3 regions of the Clostridium pacaense genome follow, and region 3 is predicted to be linked to each of the others. Evidence: predicted binding sites of a transcription regulator. Region 3 holds the regulator's gene; each other region holds the start of a gene.
What was found. Region 3 encodes NrdR, which represses ribonucleotide reductase genes. Its sites were predicted from a motif close to CACNANATNTNGTG; they were not measured.
Positions count from the first base shown of each region.

Region 1: nrdD (anaerobic ribonucleoside-triphosphate reductase) is a predicted target of NrdR. The motif match lies at 2,847-2,860, and genes of this name have one in related genera.
Region 2: LK536_RS37840 (ribonucleoside triphosphate reductase) is a predicted target of NrdR. The motif match lies at 2,544-2,557, and genes of this name have one in related genera.

Region 1 covers NZ_JAJFEB020000007.1:76,255-81,401, reverse strand. The annotation lists gene LK536_RS43230 (PTS transporter subunit IIBC) at 1-912, opposite strand, end outside; gene LK536_RS43225 (LacI family DNA-binding transcriptional regulator) at 1,219-2,244, shown strand; gene LK536_RS43220 (hypothetical protein) at 2,512-2,751, shown strand; gene nrdD (anaerobic ribonucleoside-triphosphate reductase) at 2,987-5,146, shown strand.
Region 2 covers NZ_JAJFEB020000003.1:380,531-385,677, forward strand. The annotation lists gene LK536_RS37825 (dCTP deaminase/dUTPase family protein) at 1-177, shown strand, start outside; gene LK536_RS37830 (tetratricopeptide repeat protein) at 185-1,174, shown strand; gene hflX (GTPase HflX) at 1,176-2,459, shown strand; gene LK536_RS37840 (ribonucleoside triphosphate reductase) at 2,687-5,101, shown strand; gene LK536_RS37845 (hypothetical protein) at 5,111-5,147, shown strand, end outside.
Region 3 covers NZ_JAJFEB020000001.1:654,514-659,660, reverse strand. The annotation lists gene LK536_RS32655 (serpin family protein) at 156-1,502, opposite strand; gene aroD (type I 3-dehydroquinate dehydratase) at 1,669-2,427, opposite strand; gene nrdR (transcriptional regulator NrdR) at 2,597-3,049, shown strand; gene LK536_RS32640 (YqeG family HAD IIIA-type phosphatase) at 3,073-3,579, shown strand; gene aroE (shikimate dehydrogenase) at 3,647-5,035, shown strand.

The DNA.
Region 1 (5,147 bases), on a different contig from region 3:
TCCATTTACCAGGATCTCCTGTCCGAGAAGGGTGCGGGTGACGGCCTCGGGGTTACTTATGTCAGCGCTGCTGACGCCGAACAGGGCTCCGGTGATGACATTGATAAGGACAAATGCAATCACGGCTGCAAATGCGCCTCCGGCACGTTCCTTTGCCCAGGAACCGCCGATGGCCACGGCAAAGAGGATGTGCAGGTTATTGATGATGGCCCATCCGATGGTTTCCATGGTCCTTCCCAGGGTAAGGACAAAATTCATGTCCCCTCCGGCCATCTGTACCAGCTTCCCCACGCTGATCATGAGTCCGGCTGCGGGCATGACCGCGATTACGGTCATCAGGACCTTGCCAAGCTTCTGGAGGAAATCAAAGTTGATGGGGGACCTGGATTTTTTCTTTTCAGGTCCAGGGGCAGGGGCGTCATCCGGCGGACACTTATCCAGCAGCGTGATTACGGTATCCCTGCCAGCGGATACAGGGCCGGTGACCGTGTTCATGGTGCGGTTTTCCATACCGCCGCAGATGAGTACGGGAGTGATGAGGCTGACCTGCTTTTCCTCCAGCCCCTTTAGGTCGGCTTCTGCCAGCAGGTCCCCTGCTTTTACCTTATCCCCCTGTTTTACATGGCATGTAAAATATTCCCCTTTTAATGCCACGGTCTCCAGGCCGAAGTGCACCATGACCTCAATCCCGTCCTCTGAGCGCAGCCCATAGGCATGAAGGGTTTCTGCCACGGATACAACCTCACCGTCAATGGGGCTTACCAGTTTCCCGTCCTGTGGGATGATGGCAATCCCATCCCCAATGATTTTCTGGGAAAATACCGGATCCGGTACTTCCTCTAATGCTACTGCTGTCCCTGTTAAGGGAGACAAAATCCTGATGCCGATACAGCCGTCGTCTTTTTTGTTCATATGTGACCTGACCTCCTGAAATTATGTTACGCGAATAGTTGCATTAAATTACGCAACCGCTTGCGTTAAATATAGCCCGTTTGCGGATGGAATGCAAGCATCATTTATGAAAAAACAGTTCTTTCTACCTTTTGCACAAAAATGGTAATGGGGTTTTGTGCAAGATTTCAGTGTAAATTCATGCAATTATAGGATTGAAAGTTACGCAAACATTGCGAAAAAGTTTGACAAAAGTTGCATTGAATATTACAATATAGGAAGAGTGATTGAATCCTCAAGTGAATCTGATGATTAAGGAGGCGCGTTATGCCTGTTACAATTAAAGATGTTGCCGCCCTTGCCGGAGTATCCCCGTCAACCGTAAGCCGCACCTGCAAGGACCATCCGTCCATCAGCCGCCAGACCAAGGAGAAGGTACGGCAGGCCATGGCAAAACTGGGGTATGAGCCTAATTTCCAGGCCAGCAGCCTGGCTACCCAGAATTCCAGGACCATTGGGATCATTCTGCCCCCATCCCAGTGGGAGGCATACCAGAATGCGTTTTATCTGGAAGTGATCCGGGGCATCAGCCAGTACTGTAATCAGAAACAGTATATCAATACGGTAATCACGGGCCAGAACGAGGATGAGATACTTCAGGTCATAAAGAATATGGCAAGGACCGGGCTGGCGGAAGGATTTATTGTACTGTATTCCAAGGAGCAGGACCCGGTCCTGGACTACCTGTACGAGGAAGGGCTGTTATATGTGCTGATTGGAAAGGCGTACAGGAATGTGAACCAGACCATCTATGTGGACAATGACAATGTGCTTGCAGGCAGGGAGGCGGCGGCTTACCTGTTAAGCCTGGGCCATGAGAGGATTGCCTATCTGTCAGGCGACCACTCCCTGCTGTTTAACAATGACAGGAAGATGGGGTATATGCTGGCACTGACGGAGCATCAGATTCCCTTTCGGCCTGGGCTGTGTGTGGAGGCGCCGGCTGTGCCGGAAGCCCAGAACCAGGTGCTGATGGCCCTGCTTACAAGGCAGGACCGTCCTACGGCTGTCCTGGTCAGTGACGATATACTGGCAGTGGCCCTTGAAAAGGCGTGTATCGGACTGGGGCTGTCCATACCTGAGGATGTCTCCATCATTTCCTTTAATAACTCCCTGCTTTCCAGGTTCACCACCCCGCCCCTCACATCCGTGGATGTGAATTCCATCCAGCTGGGGATAGAGGCAGCGGCCCAGATGATCAGCCACGTGGAGAATCCGGAACTGGTTGCAACGAAGATCATCGTGCCCCATCATATGGTGGAGCGGGGGAGCTGCGCAAGGGCCGGCAGATAAGGACCATATGTAAGGACAGTGTGCAGGAACTGGAAAATTTTACTTACGAAGATTCGGGAAATATGATATAATCAATACCGGAAAACATAAGATTTCAGAGGATTTTTCATCTATATGGATAATCTCCACTGGTAATTTTCGGGTAAACGGAAGAAGGCCTGTTTCGCTCAAATTCGCTGAGTGAGAAGGGCCTTTTTTAGTTGCCGTATAAGACGGTATTGGTGCCTTTGGCATTGATATAAAATTATGATTAGGAAGGTGTAAGGAATGAAAAGAATCAAAGCGGCATGTATCAGACAGACCCTGCATTTTATGCTGAAGGAGGATGTAAGCAGCGACCTGGCGGTGAAGCTGGTCAAAGAGGAAGTGGACAAATACAAGATGCAGCTGGACCGGAACCGGACCCAGTACAAGATACTTTCCGAGACAGTGGAGCCGGACGGGTCCGTATTGATTGAGATACTGAAGCAGTATAATACCTCCCCGGTGGGAGCCTACCTGGATTAGGAAATCAGCACAATGATGAACTGGCATTACTAAAATCCACGCCTTTCAAGCGTTTTACTGAAATACATCCTATCGTATATATTCCCCTTGAAAAACACAACATTTAGTGCTAAAATCATATACTGTTGCACAAGCAACAGATTTTTCCAGGATTATATGATAGGATACAGATACACCGGACCGCGGGGGACGCGGCGGCGTATGAGAGTAGACGGATAAAAGGAGTGTAGTGACAATGAAGATTATCAAGAGGAATGGCGCGGAGGAAGATTTTGACATAAATAAGATTGTGGTGGCTGTCTCCAAGGCCAACGTGGCAGCGGGCAAGAGCAAGCTGAGCATGGAACAGATCAAGGACATTGCGGATTATGTGGAGTACAAATGTGATAAGCTGAACCGTGCAGTATCAGTGGAGGAAATCCAGGACATGGTGGAGAACCAGATCATGTCCACAGGCGCTTTTGAGCTGGCGAAGGATTATGTAAGGTACCGCTTCCAGCGCTCCCTTATCCGTAAGGCCAACACCACGGACAACCGTATCCTTTCCCTGATTGAGTGCAATAATGAGGATGTGAAGCAGGAAAATTCCAACAAGAACCCGACGGTCAACAGCGTGCAGAGGGATTATATGGCGGGCGAGGTCAGCAAGGACCTGACCAAGAGGATGCTTCTTCCCCAGGATATTGTGGAGGCGGACAAGGAGGGAATCATACATTTCCATGATTCCGATTATTTTGCCCAGCACATGCATAACTGCGACCTGGTAAACCTGGAGGACATGCTTATGAACGGCACGGTCATCAGTGAGACCAGGATTGAGAAGCCCCACAGCTTTTCCACGGCCTGTAATATTGCCACCCAGATCATTGCCCAGGTAGCCAGTAACCAGTACGGCGGACAGAGCATCAGCCTGGCACATCTGGCTCCTTTTGTGGACGTATCCAGAAAGAAAATACATGCGGAGGTACTGGAGGAGGTTAAGACATTCGGCTGCACCCCTTCCGAGGAAGCCATCCGCCAGGTGGTGGAGAACCGGCTGCGCAAAGAGGTAATCAAGGGCGTGCAGACCATCCAGTACCAGGTCATAACCCTGATGACCACCAATGGACAGGCGCCTTTCCTGACCGTGTTCATGTACCTGAATGAAGCGAAGAACGAGAGGGAGAAAAAGGACCTGGCCCTGATTATCGAGGAGTCCTTAAAGCAGCGCTACCAGGGCGTTAAGAATGAATCAGGGGTGTGGATCACGCCCGCGTTCCCCAAGCTGATTTACGTGCTGGAGGAGGATAACATCACTGAGGGCACCGAGTACTATTACCTGACGGAAATGGCTGCCAGATGTACTGCAAAGCGTCTGGTTCCCGACTACATTTCCGAGAAAAAGATGATGGAACTGAAGGAAGGCAACTGCTTCCCTGTCATGGGATGCCGCAGTGCCTTAAGCCCCTGGAAGGATGAGGATGGCAATTATAAGTTCTACGGCCGTTTCAACCAGGGCGTGGTCACCATCAACCTGGTGGATGTGGCGCTGTCTTCCGGCGGGGACATGGATGCGTTCTGGAACATATTCGATGAGCGCCTGGACCTTTGCTACCGCGCGCTGATGTGCCGCCATAACCGTCTGAAGGGCACGCTTTCAGATGCGGCGCCTATCCTCTGGCAGAACGGCGCGCTGGCGCGGCTTAAGAAGGGGGAGACCATTGACAGGCTGCTTTACGGCGGGTATTCCACCATCTCCCTTGGATATGCGGGCCTCTATGAGTGCGTGAAGTATATGACAGGCAAATCCCACACCGACCCGGAGGCAACGCCGTTTGCCCTGGAGGTCATGGAGTATATGAACAAAGCCTGCAACCGCTGGAAAGATGAAACCAATATCGGGTTCAGCATCTACGGTTCACCCATTGAAAGCACCACCTACAAGTTTGCAAAATGCCTCCAGAAGCGTTTTGGCATCATTGAGGGAGTGACGGACAGGAGCTATATCACCAACAGCTATCACGTGAATGTGTCAGAGGAGATTGACGCATTTGCAAAGCTGAAATTCGAATCCCAGTTCCAGGCCCTTTCCACAGGCGGCGCCATCAGCTATGTGGAGGTCCCCAACATGCAGAATAATATTCCGGCCGTGCTTCAGCTGATCCGCTACATTTATGACAATATCATGTATGCGGAACTGAATACAAAAAGCGATTTCTGCCAGGAATGCGGCTTTGACGGGGAAATCCGTATTGTGAACGATGACAGCGGCAAGCTGGTATGGGAATGCCCCAAGTGCGGCAACCGGGATGAGAACAAGCTGAATGTGGCCCGCAGGACCTGCGGTTATATCGGAACCCAGTTCTGGAACCAGGGAAGGACCCAGGAGATAAAGGAAAGGGTGCTGCATTTATAAT
Region 2 (5,147 bases), on a different contig from region 3:
GATAATGAGGGACATATGTTCATCAAGGTGACCAATGACACCAATGAGGGAAGGACCGTTGAACTGAAGGCGGGAACCGGATTCGCCCAGGGAATCTTCCTTCCGTTCGGAATCACGGTGGATGATGCATGTACCGGTTCCCGCAACGGCGGATTCGGAAGCACGGATGTGAGGTAGGGAACATATGGCGAATCGGGGAACACGCAAAGGGTACAGCGGACAAAGGCCCCAGGGGAATGGTTATTACCGCGGGGCAGGGGGACGGCCTGTTGATAATGAAAAGAGAAGGAAACGCAGAAGAAAGCGTATCATAAAGGCATTGACTGCCTGGGCGGTGTGTATCCTCTTGATCGGGCTGGTTGCAGTGGGGACGGTCAGGGTGGTTTCATCCGTGGCTTCCTCCAAGAAAAGGCAGTTCCGCCAGGACGGGATTGAGAAGCTGGTTTCCGGGGATTATGCAGGGGCCATTGAAGCCTTTGACGCGGCGCTGGAAAAGTCAGGTAAAAAGTCCGAAGGGTTTAATTCGGACGTGCTGGGCTACCGGGCCGAGGCCGAGTATAAGCTGAGGGACTATGAGGCGGCTGTCCATACCTATGGCCTGCTTCTGGAGATGAAACCGGATACGGCTGTCTATCTGTATGCCCAGAGCATGTGCTATGCCCATCTGGGGGGCACGGATGATGCCATTGACCGTTATAAGGCGGGGAATGCTGCCCTTAAGGATGACAAGGCAGAGGCAGGCAAGCTGGAGGCCCTGTTTGCGGCAGGAGGCGCCTGTGTGGATGCGGGAGAGTATGAAAAGGCCATGAGCCTTTACCAGGACGCGTTGAAGGAAGGGATAAAGCATGGACAGGTTTATAACCAGATGGGCCTTTGCCAGATGGCTGAAAAGGATTACCGGGGTGCTCTTGATTCGTTTGACCAGGGGTATGAGACATTCGTGACAGGACACAGCCTGGGTTCCGGCGCTGAACCGGCCCAGGCCTGGGCGGCCCTGGCCGAGGATGCCCAGGCAGACCGCGCCCTTTTAAAAGAACTGGTGTATAACCGGGCCGTGGCTTACGAATACTTATCAGAGTACAAGAAAGCCCTGGAGCTGTTTGAGGACTATGTCAGTGTCTTTGGCTCCAATGAAGATGCGGAACATGAAATTGCGTTTTTGAAAACAAGATAGGATGGCAGATTTGATTGATTTAGAAGAATTACAGGAAAAGGTTATATTGATTGCAGTAAGTACGGGAGAGGAAGATGGAAGCGATGCTTCCCTGGACGAACTGGAGGAACTGGCGGCCACGGCTGGTGCTGTGACGGTGGGACGGGTCATACAGAACCGTGAAAGGATCCATCCGGGTACTTATCTTGGGAAGGGAAAGATTGACGAGGTGAGGGACCTTGTGTGGGAGCTTCACGCAACCGGGGTCATCTGCGACGATGAACTGTCGCCGGCCCAGCTGCGCAATCTGGAGGATTCCCTGGACACCAAGGTCATGGACCGGACCATGGTCATCCTGGATATCTTTGCATCCAGGGCCAGTACCCGCGAAGGAAAGATACAGGTGGAGCTGGCCCAGTTAAAGTACAGGGCCGTGCGTCTGGTGGGCATGCGCAACTCCCTGTCCCGTCTGGGCGGTGGCATCGGCACCAGGGGACCGGGTGAGAAAAAGCTGGAGACGGACCGCCGTCTGATCCATCAGCGGATTTCACAGCTGAAGGAGGAACTGGAGGCCGTGAAGCGCCACAGGGAGGTGACCAGGCAGCAGAGGGAGAAGGATTTTGCCCTTACAGCGGCCATTGTTGGCTATACCAATGCCGGCAAGTCAACCCTTCTGAACCGTCTCACCGGAGCTGGGATCCTGGCTGAGGATAAGCTGTTCGCAACCCTGGACCCCACCACGCGCAGCTTTGTCATGGAGGACGGGCAGCAGATCCTCCTGACGGACACGGTAGGGTTCATACGCAAGCTTCCTCATCACCTGATTGAGGCTTTTAAGAGTACCCTTGAGGAGGCGCGTTACAGCGATATCATCCTTCATGTTGTGGACTGTTCCAACCCCCAGATGGACATACAGATGCATGTGGTGAAGGAAACCCTCCGTGAACTGGAAATCGTTGACAAGACCACGGTGACTGTGTTCAATAAGACGGACCGTCTGAATGAGGAGGGGACAGAAGATGGGATGCATCCCGTTCCCAGGGATTTTTCCTCTGACTACCAGGTGCGGATTTCGGCAAGGACAGGGGAGGGGATTGATGAGCTGGAACAGATCCTCCGGACCATCATACGGAGCAGGCGCATTTTCCTGGAAAAGGTCTTTCCTTATTCCCAGACAGGGCGGATCCAGACCATCCGCAGGTATGGCCAGCTCCTGGAAGAGGAGTACAGGGACGACGGTGTGGCTGTGAAGGCATATGTGCCCGCGGAACTTTTTGCGGGTCTTTATTCGGACGGTAAAGGGTGAGGCGGCAGGGGCATTTTTCAAAACCCTGATAGAATAAGGCTTTGCGGGCATTTATCAAAAGTGTTATAAGTACAGGTAATAAGACACAATATCTAGTTTAACACAAAATGTTATACATAGATATTGTGTTTTTGACTGCTGTCTGCTATAATGGGTTCGTGGCTCGCTCCTGTATGGGAGCGGGCTGCGCAGTGCAAGTGAGTGAAGGTTTGAAAGGAGCAAGTGGTATGATTCAGGTGGTAAAAAGGGATGGTGAGAATGCTGAGTTCAGTCTGAACAAGATTACGGAAGCAATCAAAAAGGCATTCAAGGCAACGAAGAAAGATTACAATAACGAGATTCTGGAGCTGCTGTCTTTAAGGGTAACTGCAGATTTTCAGGATAAGATGAAGGAAGGCATGATTTCCGTTGAGGAGATACAGGACAGCGTGGAGCACGTCCTGGAGCAGACCGGATATACGGATGTGGCAAAGGCTTACATTTTATATAGAAAACAGAGGGAAAAGATACGGAACATGAACAGCACCATCCTGGATTACAAGGACGTGGTCAACAGCTACGTCAAGGTGGAGGACTGGCGTGTAAAGGAGAATTCCACGGTTACATATTCCGTAGGGGGACTGATCTTAAGCAATTCAGGAGCGGTCACTGCCAATTACTGGCTCAGCGAGATTTATGACCATGAGATTGCAGAAGCCCACCGCAATGCGGACATCCATCTTCACGACCTGTCCATGCTGACCGGATATTGTGCCGGATGGTCCTTAAAGCAGCTTCTGCTGGAAGGCCTTGGGGGCATCACCGGTAAGATTACCTCATCCCCTGCAAAGCATTTATCCGTGCTGTGCAACCAGATGGTCAACTTCCTTGGAATCATGCAGAATGAGTGGGCCGGAGCCCAGGCATTTTCATCCTTTGACACCTACCTTGCTCCTTTTGTTAAAGCAGATAATTTAAGCTATCCCGAGGTAAAGAAGTGTATCGAGTCCTTTATCTACGGCGTGAACACCCCAAGCCGCTGGGGAACCCAGGCTCCATTTTCCAATATCACCCTGGACTGGACGGTGCCGGATGACATGGCTGAGATGAATGCCATTGTGGGCGGCAGGGAGACGGATTTCAAGTACAAGGACTGTAAGATGGAAATGGATATGATCAACAAGGCATTCATCGAGACCATGGTCGAGGGCGATGCCAACGGACGCGGGTTCCAGTATCCCATTCCCACCTACTCCATTACCAATGATTTTGACTGGTCCGACACAGAGAACAACAGGCTGCTCTTCGAGATGACCTCCAAATACGGTACACCGTACTTCTCCAACTACATCAACAGCGACATGCAGCCAAGCGATGTGCGCAGCATGTGCTGCCGCCTCCGTCTGGACCTGAGGGAACTGCGCAAGAAGACGGGCGGTTTCTTTGGCGCCGGTGAGAGCACCGGATCAGTGGGTGTTGTTACCATTAACATGCCAAGGATTGCGTATCTGGCCAAGGACGAAGCTGATTTCTATGAGAAACTGGACCACATGATGGATATCTGCGCCCGCTCCTTAAAGACCAAGAGGGAAGTCATCACCAAGCTTCTGAACCAGGGCCTGTACCCATACACCAAGCGTTATCTGGGAACATTTGAGAACCACTTTTCCACCATCGGCCTTCTGGGCATGAACGAGGCCGGACTGAACGCAAAGTGGGTTGGGAAGGACATGACCCACAGGGAGTGCCAGGAATTCACACGGGATGTGCTGAACCACATGAGGGAGCGCCTGTCTGATTACCAGGAGATGTACGGTGACCTGTACAACCTGGAGGCAACCCCGGCTGAGTCCACCTCCTACCGTCTGGCCAAGCATGACAAGGCGCGCTATCCGGAGATCATCACGGCCGGCGTAGAGGGCGAGACACCTTACTATACCAACAGTTCCCATCTGCCGGTGAACTACACGGCCGATGTGTTTGATGCCCTGGATATCCAGGATGAACTGCAGACACTTTATACGTCCGGCACCGTGTTCCACGCGTTCCTGGGAGAGAAGCTGCCTGACTGGAAGGCGGCTGCCAACCTGGTCCGTACCATTGCTGAGAATTATAAGCTGCCTTACTATACCATGTCGCCTACCTACTCCATCTGCAAGAGCCATGGGTACCTGATTGGGGAGCATTTTACCTGTCCGATCTGCGGGGAGAAGGCAGAGGTATACAGCAGGATTACGGGTTACTACCGTCCGGTCCAGAACTGGAATGAAGGAAAGTCCCAGGAGTACAAGGACCGTACCAATTATGATATCAGCCATTCCAGGTTAAAGCACGGCGTGTCCAGGATTGCGGTTGCCGGCCAGCCAAAGCAGGCCGCTGCGGGAAACCAGGCAGGCAGTGGGCAGAAGGCAGTGTCACCGGCCCAGCTTTACCTGTTCACCACCAAGACCTGCCCCAACTGCAGGTCCGCCAAGGAGTTCTTAAAGGGATGGGATTACCAGATCATAGATGCGGAGGAACACCCTGAGCTGGCTGAGAAGTTCAGCATCATGCAGGCGCCCACCTTGGTGATTGTAAGGGATGGAATCGTGCAGAAGTTTGCCAATGCGTCCAACATCAGGAAGTTTGTGGAGCAGGAACCGGCAGAAGCCGCAAAAGCATAAGGAAAAAGTATGGATTTATTGTTTATGTTCATGGGGGCCCTGTGCC
Region 3 (5,147 bases):
GGAGGAGTGGCCGGCAGGATTCATCCTGCCGGCCGGTTTGTGAGAAAAAGTTGTATGAAAAGCATTAGCTTTTTTACATTTTCAAGGATACATAAAAAATGTGATGATTCTATGTGGAAAATGTGAAAAAAATGTGAAGCTGCATTAGAGTATGTCTATATGCTGGGATTCCCACACACGCCTATGAGGGCAGGCACCCCTGGCGCCGCCATCACTGCGTAGATAAAGGGGCGGTTCAGTATCATTTCCCCTGACGCTTCCCCTGGAAGGGAACCGTCCAGCGGGGGGATGACAAGGCAGGAGGCGGCATTGATGCCATTTTCATCCATCCGGATGCCGGATGCCTGGCTAATGCCTGACAGGCAGGCGGGGCTGTCAGCAAGGCCGGAAAAATCAGCCTGGCCCGGTGTAAATACCTGACTTACCCCAAGATCTTCCAGGATTGGACGCAGTTCCAGACAGGTGCCGTATTGGAATTTGGGGATGTTTAAGGTTATCCGCCCATAAGGTTCATTGATAATATGCCCGAACATCTCCGCCATCCGTTCCTCAGATGACAGCAGGGCCTGAGGGGTAAAGCCCTCATCAGGCAGTACGAGGATCAGGGTACTGTTTTCTTTCAGGGAAATGACGGCCCTCATGAATCCCTGACCATGGTAGTAGCTGCAGTTCCTGCTGTCCGTCATATATTCACATGTGACTGCCTGGCCGTCCGCAGGATGGAATTGGCCGGATACATTCTTTGAACTGTCAAAATGAAATACCCACTGGCTGCTGTAGGACATGGTATCCAACATGTGCATGGTTTCATCCTGCGACAGTACAAGCCCGGGGGAAATGCCCTGGTTTCCATGATCCATCAGCCAACGGTTCATGACTGCGGCTGAATTGGCATGGGTCAAATCCATGCGGAAGACATCGGAATGGTATTGCTGTTCAATCATCCTTCTGAGATTGGCATCCAGGGGACTTCCATCGTTCAGCCACATGGAACTGACTGGTTTAATCATGCTGGCTTCGTTGTCACGGTACATGAGCCTGTACAGGCTGCCGCATTCAGCCGCCATCCGGCTGGCATCCTGTCCGGGGGATGTGAGCAGTCCGTATAACTGGTTCCTGGTACTGCCGCCCGCGGCCTGGGCCGTCAGGGCCAGGGAGTAGTAGAGGCTGACTGGCGAGTAACACTGGTTTACCTGGCTGTCCTTTAACACGGCGGAGGCTGTCTTGTATGAAAAGCTTGTGATTCCGGCCAGGAATCCATCGCTCAGCGTGCTGTTTTGCTGGATGGCCCGCTGGCTTCCGGCATCGCCATAGGCAGCGGCAGCCGGACGGGCGGCAAATGCCTCCTGGCGGTAAGGGATGCCAGCCTCCTGCTGTACCGGAGGACGGCCGGAACCGGCAGCGCCAGGTCCGGCTTCTGCTGATACGGGAATGGCGGGGATGAGCATAAAAGAGACGGCCAGAAGCCCGGCCGTCATTTGGGTAATTGTATTCCTTATCATATTGCAATCCCTCCTGACATGATGGTAACAGGGTTCTTATAATATCATTGTATCAGATTCAGGAGGAGGGCGTATTTCATTTTCCTTAATTAAATCATACAAAAACCGCATTGCATATGGCACGGCTGCAGGAACAGGCAAATGACCAGAAAAGCGGCGGGCCGGATTACAGGTTCCTGTGGATGGTTTCCAGAATCCCGCGCAGTTCCCCCACATCAATCTGCCCGGGTGCCGAGGCCCCGCCCGCAGAGCCGAAGGTCAGGCAGGAACCAAAGACCTCGCCGCTTAAACGGCTGATGAGCCCGGTGCCTTTCATGGACATGGAAATGACCTGGCAGGAAAGTGTGCGGGAAGCTTTTTCCGTGGCTGACAAAAGGGTCAGTACATCGCTGGCCGAACCCGGCATCACGGCAATCTTGGCAATATCAGCGCCCAGGAAGTCCATCCGCTCCAGACGTTTTAACAGCTCCTTTTCATCGGGCGTTGCGGTAAAGTCGTGGTTGGAGAGGATGACGCCCACGTTGTTTTCGTGGGCCAGCCTAATCAGGTCCCGGACCGCATGGTCATCGGAAAACAGCTCTATGTCCACCAGGTCGGCTGAGCCGGAACAGATGGCGCGTTCAAGGAGGGTCCGGTAATCGGCCGCGGATGCAGGCAGGTTCCCGCCCTCCCCATGGGTCCGGAAGGTAAAGAGCAGGGGAATCCTGCCAAGGGTCCGGGCCAGGACGGGCATCACCCTGTCAACGGCGCCGGGGTCCAGTATGCCGACATACCAGTCAGCCCTCCACTCAGCCACATCCACAGGAAGGGTGGTAAAACGTCCGGCTTCCCGTATAAGGGAATCAAAGCCGGTTTCCACCAGAGGCGCGCATATCTTGGGAATCCCTTCCCCCAGTATTACATCTTTTATCTTCACATTATTCATATGGAACCAGCCTTTCTATGTTCTGCTATGGGTCTTATTATAAAACGGGGAGGGAGATTCGTCCATACAGTTATGAAAATAAATACAAAGTCCTTGCGATTCATAGATGATTCGGTTAAAATAAATGCAGCACGAAAGCCGTGAATAGAGGAAAGGAAGTATTGAACAGATGAAATGCCCTTATTGCAACGAATCAGATACAAAGGTTATCGATTCCAGGCCTGCCGATGACAACAGCTCCATCCGCAGGCGCCGCCAGTGTGAGAGCTGCGGCAAGCGTTTTACCACATATGAGAAGCTGGAGACCATGCCCTTAATGGTGATTAAGAAGGACGAATCCAGGGAGACGTATGACCGCTCCAAGATTGAAGCCGGAATCATCCATTCCTGCCATAAGCGTCCCGTGTCCACTCAGCAGATCAACACGGTGATTGACGAGATTGAAAACCAGATATTCAACATGGAGGAAAAGGAAGTCCCCACCTCTGTCATCGGTGAGCTGGTCATGGAGAAGCTTAAGATGCTGGATGAGGTGGCATATGTGCGTTTTGCTTCCGTATACAGGGAATTCAAGGATGTGAACACATTTATAGATGAGATTGGAAAACTGCTTAAAAAGTAGACAAGGAAGGATTAACGCGGATTATGCTGGAAATGTTTTATCCACAGCGGTATGAGGTTTCTGCCTATGTGATTCCATATGCCCATTACCATGCCCAGGGAATCAGGGGCGTCATATTTGATATTGATAATACGCTGGTTCCCCATGACGCGCCGGCTGATGACCAGGCCAGGGAACTGTTCAGGCATCTTCATGAGATGGGGATGGATACCTGCCTGCTGTCCAATAATAAGGAACCAAGGGTCAGGGCCTTTGCGGAGGATGTGGGTTCTGCCTATATCCATAAGGCCGGGAAGCCGGGGACAGCCGGTTATGGGAAGGCCATGGAGCGCATGGGCACGGACCGGGAGAGCACGCTTTTTGTGGGGGACCAGCTGTTTACGGATGTATATGGGGCCAACCGGGCTGGTATCCTGAGTATTTTAGTGAAACCCATCAATCCAAAAGAAGAGATACAGATTGTCCTGAAACGGTACCTGGAAAAGCCGGTACTGTATTTCTACAAAAAGCACCGCCGCAGGAAGCCATGAGGCAGGCGCCGGACCGTGACAGATCATGTTATTATCATAGAATGAACAGCAGGGAGCGAGACGGAAAATGGACGGAAAGACAAGAGTATGCGGACTGATAGCAAACCCGGTGGAGCATTCCATGTCACCACTGATGCAGAATTTTTATGCGGAGCGCACGGGCGTGAACCTGGCATATGTGCCGTTTAAGGTGGAGGATGAGGGGGTAGGCGATGCGGTCAGGGGTGCATTTGCCCTGAATATCCTGGGATTGAACGTGACGGTACCCCACAAACAGCGGGTGATGGAGTACCTGGCGGATATTGATGAGGATGCCCGGGCAATCGGCGCTGTCAATACCCTGGTGCGGGTACAGGACGGGTATAAGGGTTATAATACGGACGGTGCAGGTTTAAAACGCGCCCTGGATACGGCTGGTATCGGGATCTGCAATGAAAACTGCATCCTGATTGGGGCGGGAGGCGCTGCCAAGGCCGCCGCTTATGTGCTGGCCAGGGGAGGCGCCAAGTCCATCTTCATACTGAACCGGAGCCAGGAAAAGGCCGGTGAGCTGGCGGATTATATCAACGGGCTGATGGGCCGCGCCATAGCGTCCGCCCTGCCGCTTGACGGATATGGTGCCCTGCCCCGGATAAGGTCCGGTTATCTGGCGGTACAGTCTACCAGTGTGGGCATGTATCCCCATGGGGACCAGGTGGTGATAGAGGACCCGCGTTTTTATGAGCTGGTCCACACCGGTGTGGATATTGTGTACACACCTGCCAGGACCAGGTTCATGGAACTGGTGGAGGAAGCTGGAGGCAAGGCGGTTAATGGCCTGGATATGCTGCTGTACCAGGGAATCATTGCTTATGAACTGTGGAATCCCCAGGTGCGGGTGGATGAGGAAAGCATATGCATGGCAAGGCGGTTGATTGAGGAACAGCTGGCCGGGGCCAGGTCCAAGCACAACCTGATCCTCATCGGGTTCATGGGTGCGGGAAAAACCAGTGTGGGACTGGCCTATGCCAGGCAGTACGGAATGCCCATCATTGACACGGACCAGAGGATTGAGGAGGCCGCGGGCATGGCCATTGCGGATATATTCGCCACCCAGGGCGAGGATGCGTTCCGAAAGCTTGAGACAGGGGTCTTAAACCAGCTTCTGGCCCACACGGACCATGCCATCATATCCGTTGGGGGCGGACTTCCCCTGCGGGAGGAAAACCGGGCCCTTTTAAAACAGCTGGGCTGCGTGGTCTATCTGGATGTATCGCCGGAGACCGTGATGGAGCGGATTGGAAGGGATGTGTCCGACCGTCCCATGCTTCAGTCGGAGGATGTGGAGGGAAGGATCCGCGAACTGCTTTCCTACCGGCGCCCGGTCTACGTGGATGCCTCCCATTTGATTGTGGATGTAAACGGCCGGAAGGTGGAGGAAATTGTGGGGGAAATCCATAAAAGGGCAGGGATTTAGAAGAAATTTGGAGAAATTTACACTGCCAATAAAAAAAACCTTGAAAATGCTGTCTACATAGTATAGAATATAAAAGATTAAAGACTTATTGGGCGCTGTGTCTGGCGCCGTG